Regions from separate parts of the Streptosporangium longisporum genome, predicted to be linked through region 2. Evidence: predicted binding sites of a transcription regulator. Region 2 holds the regulator's gene; the other holds the start of a gene.
The links. The regulator HrcA, encoded in region 2, represses chaperone genes, less so after heat shock. The targets are predictions, from matches to a motif close to TTGGCACTCTCNNNNNGAGAGTGCCAA.
Positions count from the first base shown of each region.

Region 1: ABD832_RS24485 (FmdB family zinc ribbon protein) is a predicted target of HrcA. The motif match lies at 1,793-1,819, and genes of this name have one in related genera.

Region 1 covers NZ_BAAAWD010000014.1:237,737-244,280, forward strand. The annotation lists gene ABD832_RS24480 (potassium/proton antiporter) at 153-1,658, shown strand; gene ABD832_RS24485 (FmdB family zinc ribbon protein) at 1,849-2,214, shown strand; gene ABD832_RS24490 (MFS transporter) at 2,353-4,311, opposite strand; gene ABD832_RS24495 (S-methyl-5'-thioadenosine phosphorylase) at 4,625-5,434, shown strand; gene ABD832_RS24500 (CpaB family protein) at 5,808-6,413, shown strand; gene ABD832_RS24505 (hypothetical protein) at 6,484-6,544, opposite strand, start outside.
Region 2 covers NZ_BAAAWD010000022.1:67,463-74,006, reverse strand. The annotation lists gene ABD832_RS35750 (DUF4870 domain-containing protein) at 1-376, opposite strand, end outside; gene ABD832_RS35745 (DUF3097 domain-containing protein) at 373-1,215, opposite strand; gene ABD832_RS35740 (hypothetical protein) at 1,273-2,265, opposite strand; gene hrcA (heat-inducible transcriptional repressor HrcA) at 2,447-3,460, shown strand; gene dnaJ (molecular chaperone DnaJ) at 3,475-4,614, shown strand; gene ABD832_RS35725 (16S rRNA (uracil(1498)-N(3))-methyltransferase) at 4,708-5,448, shown strand; gene ABD832_RS35720 (hypothetical protein) at 5,579-6,256, opposite strand; gene ABD832_RS35715 (SigE family RNA polymerase sigma factor) at 6,253-6,544, opposite strand, start outside.

The DNA.
Region 1 (6,544 bases), on a different contig from region 2:
GGGGCGGCCCGCGCAGGTGAGACCCCGTCGCGGCCGGACCGGACCGGACGGGGCGCGGGGCGTCCGGGTCGCGACGGGGAGCGCGTGTCCACGGTGCATGACGGCGACTCGGAATGCGACACAATGGTCCCCGGAGTCGGAGAGGGGGCCAGATGGGACTGGACGTCTGGCTGCTTCTCGGTGCCGGGATCGTCATCGCGGCCATCGTCGCCGTGCGTGTCGCCCATCGCAGCGGACTGCCCAGCCTCCTGATCTTCCTCGGCTTCGGCCTGCTCATCGGCGAGTCCGGGTTCGGGCTGCAGTTCGAGGATCCGCAGCTCGCCCAGCAGATAGGCCTGATCGCGCTGGCGATCATCCTGGCCGAGGGCGGCCTGACCACGAGCTGGAACCACGTCAGGAACGCCATCCCCACCGCGCTGGTGCTCGCCACCGTGGGCGTGGGGGTGAGCATCGTGGCCGTCGCGGCCCCGGTGCACCTGATCCTCGGCATGGACTGGCGGACCGCGCTGCTGCTGGGCGCCATCCTCGCCTCCACCGACGCCGCCGCGGTGTTCTCGGTCCTGCGGCGCCTGCCGCTGCCCTCGCGCCTGGCGGGCATCCTGGAGGCCGAGTCCGGGTTCAACGACGCCCCCACGGTCATCGCGGTCATGCTGCTGAGCGCCGCCACCTCGCCCAGTCTCGGGGTCGCCCTGTTCGAGGTGGTCTTCGAGCTGGTGGTGGGTGCGGCCGTCGGCCTGGCGGTCGCCCCGCTCGGCACGTACGCGCTGCGCCGCATCGCGCTGCCGGTCTCGGGCCTGTACCCGATCGCGGTGCTCGCGCTCGCGTTCGTCGCCTACGCCGGGGCGATGCTGCTGCACGGCAGCGGTTTCCTCGCGGTCTACCTCGCCGCGCTGGTCATGGGCAACTCCCGGATGCCGCACCGCGCGGCCTCGCGGGGGTTCGCCGAGGGCGTGGCCTGGCTGGCCCAGATCGGCCTGTTCGTGATGCTGGGGATGCTGGCCAGCCCGTCGGAGATGCCGTCCGCCATCGTTCCCGGCCTGGTGGCCGGGTTCATCCTGGTCGCGGTGGCCCGGCCCGCGTCAATCATCGTCTCGGCGCTGCTGGTCCGGCTGCTGCGCGTGGACCGGCTGAACTGGCGCGAGCAGGCGTTCCTGTCCTGGGCCGGGCTGCGCGGCGCGGTCCCCATCGTGCTCGCGACCATCCCGTGGGCGGCCACCTCGATGGACGACGGCACGGCCAGGTTCGTGTTCAACGAGGTCTTCGTGATCGTCGTCGTGTACACCCTGCTGCAGGGGCCGACGCTGCCGTTCGTGGCGAAGCTGCTGGGCCTGACCACCCCGGCCGAGGCGCGCGACCTGGAGGTCGAGTCGGCCCCGCTGGAGGAGCTCAACGCCGACCTGCTCCAGGTACGGGTGCCGCCGACGTCCAAGCTGCACGGGGTGGAGATCTTCGAGCTGCGGCTGCCCTCGGACGCGCAGGTCACCCTGATCGTCAGGGACGGCCGGACGTTCGTCCCGGCCGACTCCACCAGGATCCGGGTGGACGACCAGCTCCTGGTGGTGACCACGGCCGCCTGCCGCACCACGGTCGAGCGCCGGATGCGGGCGATCAGCCGCAAGGGCAAGCTCGCGGGCTGGTACGGCGAGCAGGGCACCTGACCGAAACCCCGCCGTACGGGCCGATGCGGGACGTGTCGTAGATCTTCCCCCGTGGCCGCCGGGGCACCTGACGGGAATCTCCCTATGGAATGCGAGAACTCCGACTCGCGTTTATGCTTGTCGGCTGCGTACCATTAGCAGTCGCGCCACCAGAGTGCCAATCGGCGCGGACCACTACGAGGAGGAGCGCGTGCCCACCTACCAGTACGCTTGCAACGCCTGTGACCACCAGTTCGAGATCGTCCAGAAGTTCTCCGACGACGCGCTCACCGAGTGCCCGAGCTGCGCGGGCAACCTGCGCAAGGTGTTCTCCGCGGTCGGCATCGTCTTCAAGGGCTCGGGCTTCTACCGGACCGACAGCAGGTCGTCCTCGTCCAGCACGGTGACCTCCGCGAACGGCTCGTCCGGCTCCTCGGACTCCTCCAAGTCGTCGGACTCGTCGGGTTCCTCGAGCTCCACCGACTCCAAGGGCTCTGCCGACTCCAAGGGTTCCTCGGGTTCCTCGGACGCCAAGCCGTCGAAGGCCACGAGCACCCCGGCCGCCGCCGCCTCCTGAGCCCCGCGCGTCCCGCCCCGCCGACCGGCCGTCACCGGATCCGGTAGGTACGGTACGACGGCCCGGTGGCCTGCCGTACGATCCGGTGACACGGTGACCGGTCTCACGGCCCGGTGACACGGCGGCCGGTCCCTCGGTTCAACGGCCCGGCGGCCGGTCCGCGGCCGAGCCGAGCAGCTCGCGGGGAAGCCTGTCCAGCAGCTCGCGCAGGCGCGGGTGCTCGGCCGGGTTCCAGTCGTCGACCAGCCGGGCGAGCCCGTCGCGGGCCTCCTGCACCAGGCGGCCCGCCGTCCGCTCGCCCTCGTCGGTGAGCTCCAGGACCTTCCCGTCGCCGGACCTGCGGACCAGGCCGCGCTCGACGAGCGCGTCCGCGTACGGCCGGCCCTCCTCGACCGTGACCCCCGCCCGCGTGGCCAGGTCCGCACCGGCCTGGGGTCCGCACGAGGCCAGCCGGGTGACCAGCCAGACCGACCCCGGCGATACGTCCATCCCGGTCGCCTCGCCCAGGCGGCGGTAGTAGTCGGCGCGCATGTCCGCGTCCGCCAGCCGCCACAGCCCCCGCTCGACCTCGCCCAGCGAGGACCGCTCGACCGGTACCGCCCCGTAGCAGTCGCCGGGATCGGTCACCTTCGTCGTCTCCCGCAGCGGCGTCTCGGGCAGCAGCCAGGCCACCGCGAACGCCACCAGCGCCATGGGCACGCTGTACAGGAAGACCTGGGCGATCGCGCCGGAGTAGGCGTCCAGGAACGCGGTGGCGGTCTCGGGAGGCAGCCGCCGTACGGCCGTCGGATCGGCCTGGACGGTCTCCGCAAGCCCCGGCGGCAGGCCGGCCGTCCGCGAGAGGCGTTCCAGCGAGTTCCCCAGACCGGAGCTGAAGATCGCACCGGCCACCGCGACGCCGAACGAGCCGCCGATCGTCCGGAAGAAGGTCGCCCCCGACGTGGCCACCCCCAGGTCCTCGAAGCCGACCGCGTTCTGCACGGCGAGGACCAGCACCTGCATCACCAGCCCGAGGCCGACCCCCAGCACGAGCAGCGACAGGCTCAGCTGCAGGGCGGAGATGTCCGGGTTCACGTACGAGAGCAGGTAGAGCCCGACGGCGGTGATCGCGCCCCCGGCGATCGGGAAGGCCCGATACCGCCCGGTACGGCTGATGACCATCCCTCCGGTGATCGAGGTGACCAGCAGGCCGGCCATCATCGGCAGCAGGTGCAGGCCCGAGGTGGTGGCCGACACCCCCTGCACGACCTGGAGGAAGAGCGGCATGTAGGTGAGCGGGCCGAACATCGCGAACCCCACCAGGAAGCCGATCAGCGACGCCACGTTGAAGGTCCGGATCCGGAACAGCCTCGGCGGCATCACCGGCTCCGGAGCCCGATGCTCGGCCCGCCACCAGAGCGTCAGCAGCACCACGGCGGCCACGGCCGGGCCGAGGATCGCGGGATGGCCCCAGGGATAGGTGGTGCCGCCCCAGGTGGTCACCAGGATCAGGCAGGCGGCGGCACCGCCCAGCAGGACGATCCCCAGGTAGTCGATGGTGTGCCGGGTCCGCTCCCCGCTCGGCGGCAGCGCCCTGGCCACGACCGCCAGGGCCACGGCCCCCAGGGGCAGGTTGACGTAGAACACCCACCGCCAGGACAGGTGGTCGACGAACAGGCCGCCGAGCAGCGGGCCGGCCACGCTGGAGACGGCGAAGACCGCCCCGAAGAACCCCTGGTACCTCCCGCGCTCGCGGGCCGGGACGACGTCGGCGACGATCGCCTGGGAGAGCACGATGAGCCCGCCGCCGCCCAGCCCCTGCAGGCCGCGGAACGCGATCAGCTCGCCCATGCCCCGCGCCTGGCCGCACAGCACCGACCCGATCAGGAAGACGACGATCGACGCCTGGAAGAGCCCCTTGCGGCCGTACTGGTCGCCGAGCTTGCCCCACAGCGGCGTCGAGACCGTCGAGGCCAGGATGTAGGCGGTCACCACCCATGACAGCTCCGCCAGCCCGCCCAGGTCGCCGACGATCGTGGGCAGCGCCGTGGAGACGATCGTCTGGTCCAGGGACGCCAGCAGCATGCCGAGCATGAGCGCGCCGATGACGAACCCCACGCTCCCCGCCCGCTCCGGGGTTCGCTCCCGGATCCCCTTCCGGGTCTGCTTCCCGGCTCGCTCCCGGGTCCCCTTCGGGATCTGCTCCCCGCCTCGCTCCCGGTCCTGCTCCCCGCCCCGCTTCCGGTCCTGCTTTCCGGCTCGCCTCCGAGGCCACCGTCGGGACCGCTGGACACCCATGGCGCGCCTCCGCCTCCGATCGGTTCCACCGATCCTACTCAGGGTGAGCAAGCGATCACTCGGTGGGTGCGGTCGTCCACAGGCGCGACCCGGGGCTCCTCGCGGGCCGTCCGGCCGCGCTAATCTCGGCGCCATGGTCAATCGCGCGGACATCGGGGTCATCGGCGGCTCGGGCTTCTACTCGTTGCTCGACGACGCCACCGAGATCGAGATCAGCACACCGTACGGCCCTCCGAGCGACGTGGTCACCGTCGGCCGCATCGGGTCGCGTTCGGTCGCCTTCGTCCCCCGGCACGGTCGCGACCACCGCTTCCCGCCGCACCGCATCCCTTACCGGGCGAACCTGTGGGCCCTGCGCTCCCTCGGGGTCCGCCAGGTGCTCGCGCCCAGCGCGGTCGGCTCCCTGCGCGCCGAGATCGGCCCCGGCGCCCTGGTCGTGCCCGACCAGCTCGTCGACCGCACCTCCGGGCGCGTGCAGACCTACTACGACGAGGGCGGCGTCGTGCACGTGGCCTTCGCCGACCCGTACTGCCCCGTCGGCCGCTCGGCGGCCGTCACCGTGGCCGGCGCCTCGGGGTGGGAGGTGTCCGACGGCGGCACCCTCGTGGTCATCGAGGGCCCGCGCTTCTCCACCCGCGCCGAGTCCCGCTGGTTCGGCGCCAACGGCTGGTCGATCGTCGGCATGACCGCCTTCCCCGAGGCCGTCCTCGCCCGCGAGCTGGCCCTGTGCTACACCTCCGTCTCCCTGGTCACCGACCACGACGCCGGGGTCGAGGCGGGTGAGGGCGTCACCCACGAGGAGGTCCTGGCCTTCTTCGGGACCAACGTCGCCCGCATGCGCTCCCTGATCGTCGACGTCGTCGCGGCCCTGCCCGACGAGCGCTCCTGCCCCTGCGGGAGTGCCCTGGACGGGTTGAAGCTGCCGTTCGAGCTTCCGGGCTGAGCCCGGGGGCTCCTCGGGCTGGACGGGTCGTCGCCGTTCGGAGGGACGGCCTGTCCCCCATTCCCACCGAAGGTGGTTCCCGGCCCTGGCGGGGTCGTCCCGCTCCTGCGTCCGCTGCGAGCACCGTCCCCGAAGCCGTCACGGCTCCCCGTGGGCTTTCGGTGGAGGTGGCCCCGGTCCTGCGGTGAGGTCGCCACCGTCTGACGTTGATCATTTCCACCCTCCGCCCCGAGTGGTGGCCCATTCCCCGTGGAGGTCGCCCCGCCTCGCAACGGGGCCGTCCCCTTCGAAAGTCGGTCATCCCCGTCCCCTCGCCCGAGGGGGCGGCTCGTCACGGGCACCGCGCCGCCCGGCTCTTCCCCTGGAGTCCGTCATGCGCGTCCTGCGCCGTCTGCTCGACCGTCGTCACCGCCTCGTCGCCACCGCCGTCGCCGCCCTGGCGATGGGCTGCGCCCTGCTGGCCCTGAGCCCCGACACGGCGTCGACGACCGTCCTCGTCGCCGCCAGGGACCTCCCCGGCGGCGCGCTGAAGGCGTCCGACCTGACCCCGGCGGCCCTGCGGCCCGACACCGTCCCCGACGGCGCCCTGAGGCCGGGCACGCCGTTCGCCGGGAGGATCCTGGCGGGTCCCGCCAGGCGCGGGGAGCCGCTGACCGACGTCCGTCTCCTCGGTCCCGGCCTGCTGGCCGCCCACGGCCCGGGAACGGTCGCCACCCCGGTACGCGTCGCCGACCCCGAGACCGCACGCCTGCTCTCCCCCGGTGACGTGGTCGACGTGCTCGCCGCCGCCTCGACCTGGGACGGCGCCGTCCCCGCGACGACCGTGGCCGAGGACGTCACAGTCCTGGCCACCCCGGCCGGCGACTCGAACGGGGGTGCGCTCGTCGTGCTGGCGACCACGTCGGAACAGGCGACCGGGCTGGCCTCTGCCCAGGCGGGCGGGCGGCTCTCGGTGACCATCGGCCCGCGCACCGGGTGATCCTCACCCGGGAGGCGCTTCGACGAGAGCGCGGCGACCTGAACCGGGGAAGAAAGGCCACCGCGCCCATTCAGGGGGTACCGCTCGCCTGAGGGCGGTCGGTCTCGGGCTCGCCCTCGGTGAGCATCCAG
Region 2 (6,544 bases):
TGCCGTACGGGGGAGGGGCGGGCTGGTACGGGGAGCCGGCCGGGTGACCGTACCCCTGGCCGTATCCCTGCTCGTACCCCTGTCCTCCGCCGTAACCCTGACCGTACTCCTGGCCGTATCCCGGTCCCTGGTCCTGCCCCGGGGGCCATCCGTACCCGGGTGCCGTCGGCTCGTGGCCACGCCCCGGGCCGGTGCGGTCCCGGTCGTCCGGCCCGTACCCCTGGTGCGGCGCGTCCCGGCCGGGCCCACCGGGTCCACCGGGTCCACCGGGTCCACCGGGCTCAGTGGCCCCACCGGCCGCACCGGGCCATGCCCCGGGGTCGTCCATGCGTCGCGTCCGGTCGTCGCCGGGCCGGTCCTCGGCCTGCTCGTTCATGTCCCCTCCCGGGGGTCGACGGCCTGCTCATCCTCGCCGGGAATCGTCACGAAGTCGATGAGTTCCTCCACCGGCCCCAGCAGGTCGGGTTCCAGGTCGGCGTAGGTCGTGACCGATCCGAGGATGCGGCGCCACGCCTCGCCGGTCTCGACGTTCCAGCCCAGCGCGGCCACGACGCCCTCCTTCCAGGGCACGCCGCGCGGCACCGAGGGCCAGGCGGGGATTCGCAGCACCTGCGGCCTGACCGCCTGCCAGACGTCCACGAAGGGATGCCCGACGACCAGCACGTGCGGTGAGGAGACCTGGGCGGCGATCCGGCTCTCCTTGGAGCCGGGGACCAGGTGGTCGACGAGCACCCCCAGCCGGCGGCCGGGCCCCGGAGCGAACTCCTCGACGATGGAGGGCAGGTGGTCGACCCCCTCCAAATATTCCACGACCACGCCCTCGACCCGCAGGTCGTGCCCCCAGACCTTCTCCACGAGGGCGGCGTCGTGCACGCCCTCGACGTAGATCCGGCTCTCCCGGGCGACCTGGGCCCGTAGCCCCTCCACCGCGATGGACCCCGAGGCGCTCCGCCGCGGGCCGCGCGGCGCGGCGGCCGGCCGCACCAGGGTCACCACCTTGCCCTCCAGCAGGAACGCGGCGGGTTCCAGCGGGAACACCCGCCGGCGCCCGAACCGGTCCTCCAGGGTGACGGCCTCCTTGTCGCAGGCCACCACGGCGCCGCAGAAGCCGCCGTCGGCGTCCTCGACGACCAGGTCGAGCTCGGCGGGGACCTGGGGGATCGTCCCCCGGCGGGGGCGCCGCCAGTCTTGCGCCAGAACGTCACGCTCGTACATCAACGACCGTCCACCCTCTCTCGCCGGGATCACGTGGGACGCTAGCAAAAGCCACCGTCACCTGCCGTACGGTCCCGGTGCCGCCCACTGTCCCGCCGCCGCCGACGCCGCGGCGGACGCCTGGCGCTTGCGGGCGTTGCCCCGCTTCACCAGGACGACGATCGTCACCACGATGGCCAGCAGGATGCCGACGCCGGGCACCGCGAACAGGGCGACCACCCCGCCCACCAGCGCTCCGGTGGCGAACTCCCGGCCCACGCCGAACGTGGTGCCCTCGGCCGGGTCGGCGGCGCAGGTCATCCGGTAGTCGCCCGCCTTGTCCACGCCGATCCGCAGGCCCAGCTCCCAGGAGATGCCGTTCGCCCCGGAGACGGTCGTCCGCCCGGCCGGTTTCTGCAGCCTCGGGGTGCCGGTGCCGCCCGTGAGGGAGCACTCGAACCGGGTGGGGCCGGCGGTGGAGACGTAGAGGGCGGGCTTGTCGGCGGGATCGAGCCTGACCGTCGTCTCCTGGCCGGGGACGAACGACGTCTTGGGGGCGGAGTCGACCGCGCCGGACAGGCCCCCGGCGAACCCTGCGATGCCGACGACGACGCTGAGCGCGGCGACCAGCCAGGCCCCGACGATCCACCCGATGCCGGGCTTGATCTTCCCCGTCTTCCCCGTGGACGGCGGTCCCTGCGGGGTGCCGTACCCGGGAGGCGCGTGACCGTAGGAGGGGTCGCCCTGGTAGGGCTGCTGCCCGCCCGGGTACGACGGGTGACCCTGCCCACCCTGGTGATAGGGCTGCTGACCGGGCTGGCCGTAGGGCTGTTGACCGGGCTGACCCGGCTGACCGGGCTGGCCGTAGGGCTGCTGGCCCGGCTGACCCGGCTGGCCCGGCTGACCGTACGGCTGCTGACCCGGCTGGCCGTACGGCTGCGGGCCCGGCCCGCCCCCGTACCCGGGCTGTCCGTACGGCTGCCCGCCGGGTGGACCATATGGCTGCTGGGGGGCGCCGTGACCGGGGTCACCGGCCGCGCCTCCCGGGAAAGAACCAAAATCTTTGGACATATACGGATTGTGGTGGCTTCGCCTTGGATCGCGATAGCAGTTGACTTAACAACGGCTTGGCGGGACCATCCGCAGCTCTTGCTTATCGCGCCTTTCGCGCCGGGGCCGTACACTTGGCACTCGGGAACACAGAGTGCCAGACCTCGTGTTTCCCTCGGACGCAGGCAGGGAGGTGACCACGTTGGTCGACGACCGGAAGCTCGCGGTGCTACGCGCCATCGTCGAGGACTACGTGTCCACCAACGAGCCGGTGGGTTCCAAGGCGCTGGCGGACCGGCACAACCTGGGGGTCTCACCGGCGACGATCCGTAACGACATGGCCGTGCTGGAGGAACAGGGATACATCGCCCAGCCCCACACCAGCGCCGGCCGGGTGCCCACCGACAAGGGCTACCGGCTCTTCGTCGACCGGCTGTCCCAGGTGAAACCGCTCTCCAGCGCCGAGCGCAAGGCCATCGAGAGCTTCCTGGCCGGGGCCGTGGACATCGACGACGTCGTCATGCGGACGGTGCGGCTGCTCGCCCAGCTGACCCGCCAGGTCGCCGTGGTGCAGTACCCGACGCTGACCAACTCGGCGGTCCGCCACGTCGAGCTGGTGCCGCTGAGCGAGCACCGGCTGATGTTCGTGCTGATCACCAACACCGGCCGGGTCGAGCAGCGGGTGGTCGAGCTGCCCGAGGTCGCCGACGAGCAGCGGGTGGCCCACCTGCGCGCGGTGCTCAACACCTCCCTGGACGGGTGCGGGCTCAGCGGCGTCCCCGACAGGGTCGCCGACCTGCCCGAGCGGCTTTCGCCCGAGGACCGGCCGCTCGCGGCCACGATCCTGTCGGTGCTGCTGGAGTCGCTGGTGGAGAAGCACGATGAGAAGATCGTTTTTGCCGGGGCCGCCAACCTGGCGGGAGCCGACTTCACCGTCGGCCTCCGCGACGTGCTGGAGGCCCTGGAGGAGCAGGTCGTGCTCATGCGGCTGCTCGGTGAGACCTCCGACCTGTCGGCGCTGACCGTGCGGATCGGCTCGGAGAACCCCTATACCGGACTCCAGGGCACGTCCATCGTCGCCGCCGGATACGGTTCTGGGGACAAGCAACTGGCCCGGCTCGGTGTGCTGGGCCCGACGCGTATGGACTACCCGGTCACGATGGGCGCGGTGCGCGCGGTGGCACGCTACGTCAGCCAGATCCTGGCTGCATCCTAAGAGGTCAACGAAAAGTGGCTAAGAGCGACTACTACGGCACCCTCGGGGTGCGCCGTGACGCCAGTGCGGAAGAGATCAAGAAGGCCTATCGCCGCCTGGCGCGAGAGCTGCATCCCGACGTCAATCCCGACCCTGAGACCCAGGAGCGGTTCAAGGAGATCACGCAGGCCTACGAGGTCCTCTCCGACTCCAGCAAGCGCCAGATGTACGACATGGGCGGCGACCCGTTCTCCTCGGGCGGCCCGGGGGCCGGAGGCTTCGGCGCGGGGTTCCCGTTCAGCGACATCATGGACGCCTTCTTCGGCGCCGCCGGTGCCGGAGGCGGCCGGGGGCCCCGGTCGCGCGCCCGTCGCGGGCGTAACGCCACCATCCGGGTCGAGCTGGACCTGCAGGAGTCGGGCTTCGGCACGACCCGCGAGCTGGTCGTCGACACCGCGGTGGTCTGCAAGGTCTGCACCGGCTCCGGTGCCGCCGCCGGGACCCACCCCGACACCTGTGACATGTGTCACGGACGCGGTGAGGTCTCCCAGGTCACCCGGTCCTTCCTCGGCCAGGTCATGACGTCGCGTCCCTGCCCCCAGTGCGGCGGCTTCGGCTCGATCATCCGCAACCCCTGCCAGGAGTGCTCGGGCGACGGCCGGGTCCGTACCCGGCGGACCATCAAGGTCCGCATCCCGGCCGGTGTCGAGGACGGCACCCACATCCAGCTCGCCGGTGAGGGCGAGGTCGGTCCCGGTGGCGGCCCCCCCGGCGACCTGTTCCTGGAGATCGTCGAGCGCCCCCACGACACCTTCGAGCGGCGTGGCGACGACCTGCACTGCACCGTGCAGATCCCGATGGCCGCGGCGGCGCTCGGCACCATCCTGACCATGGAGACGCTGGACGGCGCCGAGGAGCTGGACATCCGTCCCGGCACGCAGTCCGGGCAGACGATCCCGCTCTACGGCCGCGGGGTGCAGCGCCTGAACGAGACCGGCCGCGGTGACCTGCTGATCCACGTCAACGTGGAGACCCCCACCCGCCTGGACGCGGCCCAGGAGGAGCTCCTGAGGGAGCTCGCCAGGCTCCGCGGCGAGGAGCGCCCGCCGGGCAAGTTCGCGCCCGGCCAGCAGAGCTTCTTCTCCCGGCTGCGGGACGCCTTCAACGGCCGCTGACGAGATGACCCGGACAGCGCTCCCAATGCCCTTACCGACCAGGTCGACTCGACGGTCGGCCCCATCGGCCGGGCAGGCCCGGCCCGGCGCGTCATGAGCGTTCCGGTCTTCCTGGCCGAGCGCGCCGACCTGGCCGGGGCGGCCGGGACGGAGTTCGTGCTCGGCGGCCCCGAGGGACGCCACGCGGCGGCCGTACGGCGGCTGCGGGCCGGGGAACGGCTCGACCTGACCGACGGTGCGGGCCTCGTCGCCGAATGCGTGGTGGTCGAGGCCGGCAAGGACTCGCTCCGGGTCGAGGTGCTGCGCCGCCACGACCTGCCGGCGCCCTCCCCGCGGCTGGTCGTGGTCCAGGGGCTGCCCAAGGGCGACAGGGGCGAGCTGGCCGTGGAGATGATGACGGAGGCCGGGGTCGACGTGATCGTCCCCTGGGCCGCCGCCAGGTGCGTCACCCAGTGGAAGGGCGAGCGCGCGGCCAAGGCGCTGGCCCGCTGGCGCTCCACCGCCCGCGAGGCGGGCAAGCAGTCCCGCCGCTTCCACCTGCCGGAGGTGACGGAGCTCGCGACCACCGCGAAGGTCGCCGGCCTGCTCTCGGCCGCGGCGCTGGGCGTCGTCCTGCACGAGGAGGCGGCCCTCGCGCTGTCCGGCCTCGCGCTCCCCGCGGGCGGCGACATCGTCGTGGTGGTCGGCCCGGAGGGCGGGATCTCCCCGGAGGAGATCACCGCGTTCCGGGAGGCCGGGGCGTCACCGGTGCTGCTCGGCCCGACGGTGCTGCGCACCTCGACGGCCGGGGTCGTCGCGGCGGCGGTGCTCCAGGCCCGCAGCGGCCGCTGGTGACCCGGGACGCCGCCCCGCGACGAACGCCGGGCGACACCCGCCGACGACACCGGTCCGCCGATGACACCGGCCGGCCGGTGAAAGCGACCGGACGACGGCCGGACGACGATCGGGACCGGCCCGGTGACGGCTAGGTGCCGGTCGGGGTCGGGACGGGGGTGGCCGGCTCGGTCGGCGTCGGGGGCGACACCTCGTTGCCCGGCGAGCAGTCCTCCGCCGAGCAGGGGCTCTGCGTGGGCGTCGGCGTGGCCGTCGCCGAGGCGTCCTCGCACCACTCGGGGGGCTCGGCGCCCTCTCCGCCCTCGATGGGCTCGCCGTCCAGCGGGGTGGGGCAGGGGGGCGTCGGCGTGGGCCGGGGCTTCGCCGTCGTCGAGGTCGGCCTGGCGGACGGCCTAGGGCTCGCGGTGGCGCTCCTGGAGGACGTGGGCTCCGGCGCGGGCGGGGTCGCCGACCGGGAGACGATCGGGAGCGGGGCCGGGTTCGAGGCGGCCGGTGTCGAGGGGGCCGGGGGACGCGAGGTGGCCGACCCGTCGGGCGGGGTCGACTCGGTGAAGTTGACCTGCCCGGCGTCCACCGAGGGGATCACCCGCTCGCGGAGCTCGGGCACCACCATGACGACGGTGGACGCGACGAGGACGGCGCCCGCGACGGAGACCCCGGCGCGCCACCACATCAGCCCGCGGATCCCGCGCCGTTCGATGCGGGTGCGGATGATCTCCAGCCCGTCCGGGGAGGGAACGACCGAGTTCGCCTCCGCGTTGAGCGCACGGCGAAGGAGCTCGCCGTACTCATCCGGGGAGTCGGTCATGACAGTTGCTCCAGTGAGGTTCGTAGGGCGGCCATGCCGCGAGCCGTGTGGCTCTTGACCGCGCCCTTGCTGATGCCCATCGCGTGGGCGATCTGAGCCTCGGACAGATCTCCGTAGTAACGCAGGACCAGGGCCTCCCGCTGGCGTGCGGGCAGCCCGCGCAGCGCCTCGATGACGGCGGATCGTTCGAACTCGCCGATCGCGCCGTTCTCGGCGCTCGGCGCGTCGGGCATGCCCTTGGGCGCGTACTTCTCGACGACCGCCCGGTGCCGAAGCACCGAACGTGAT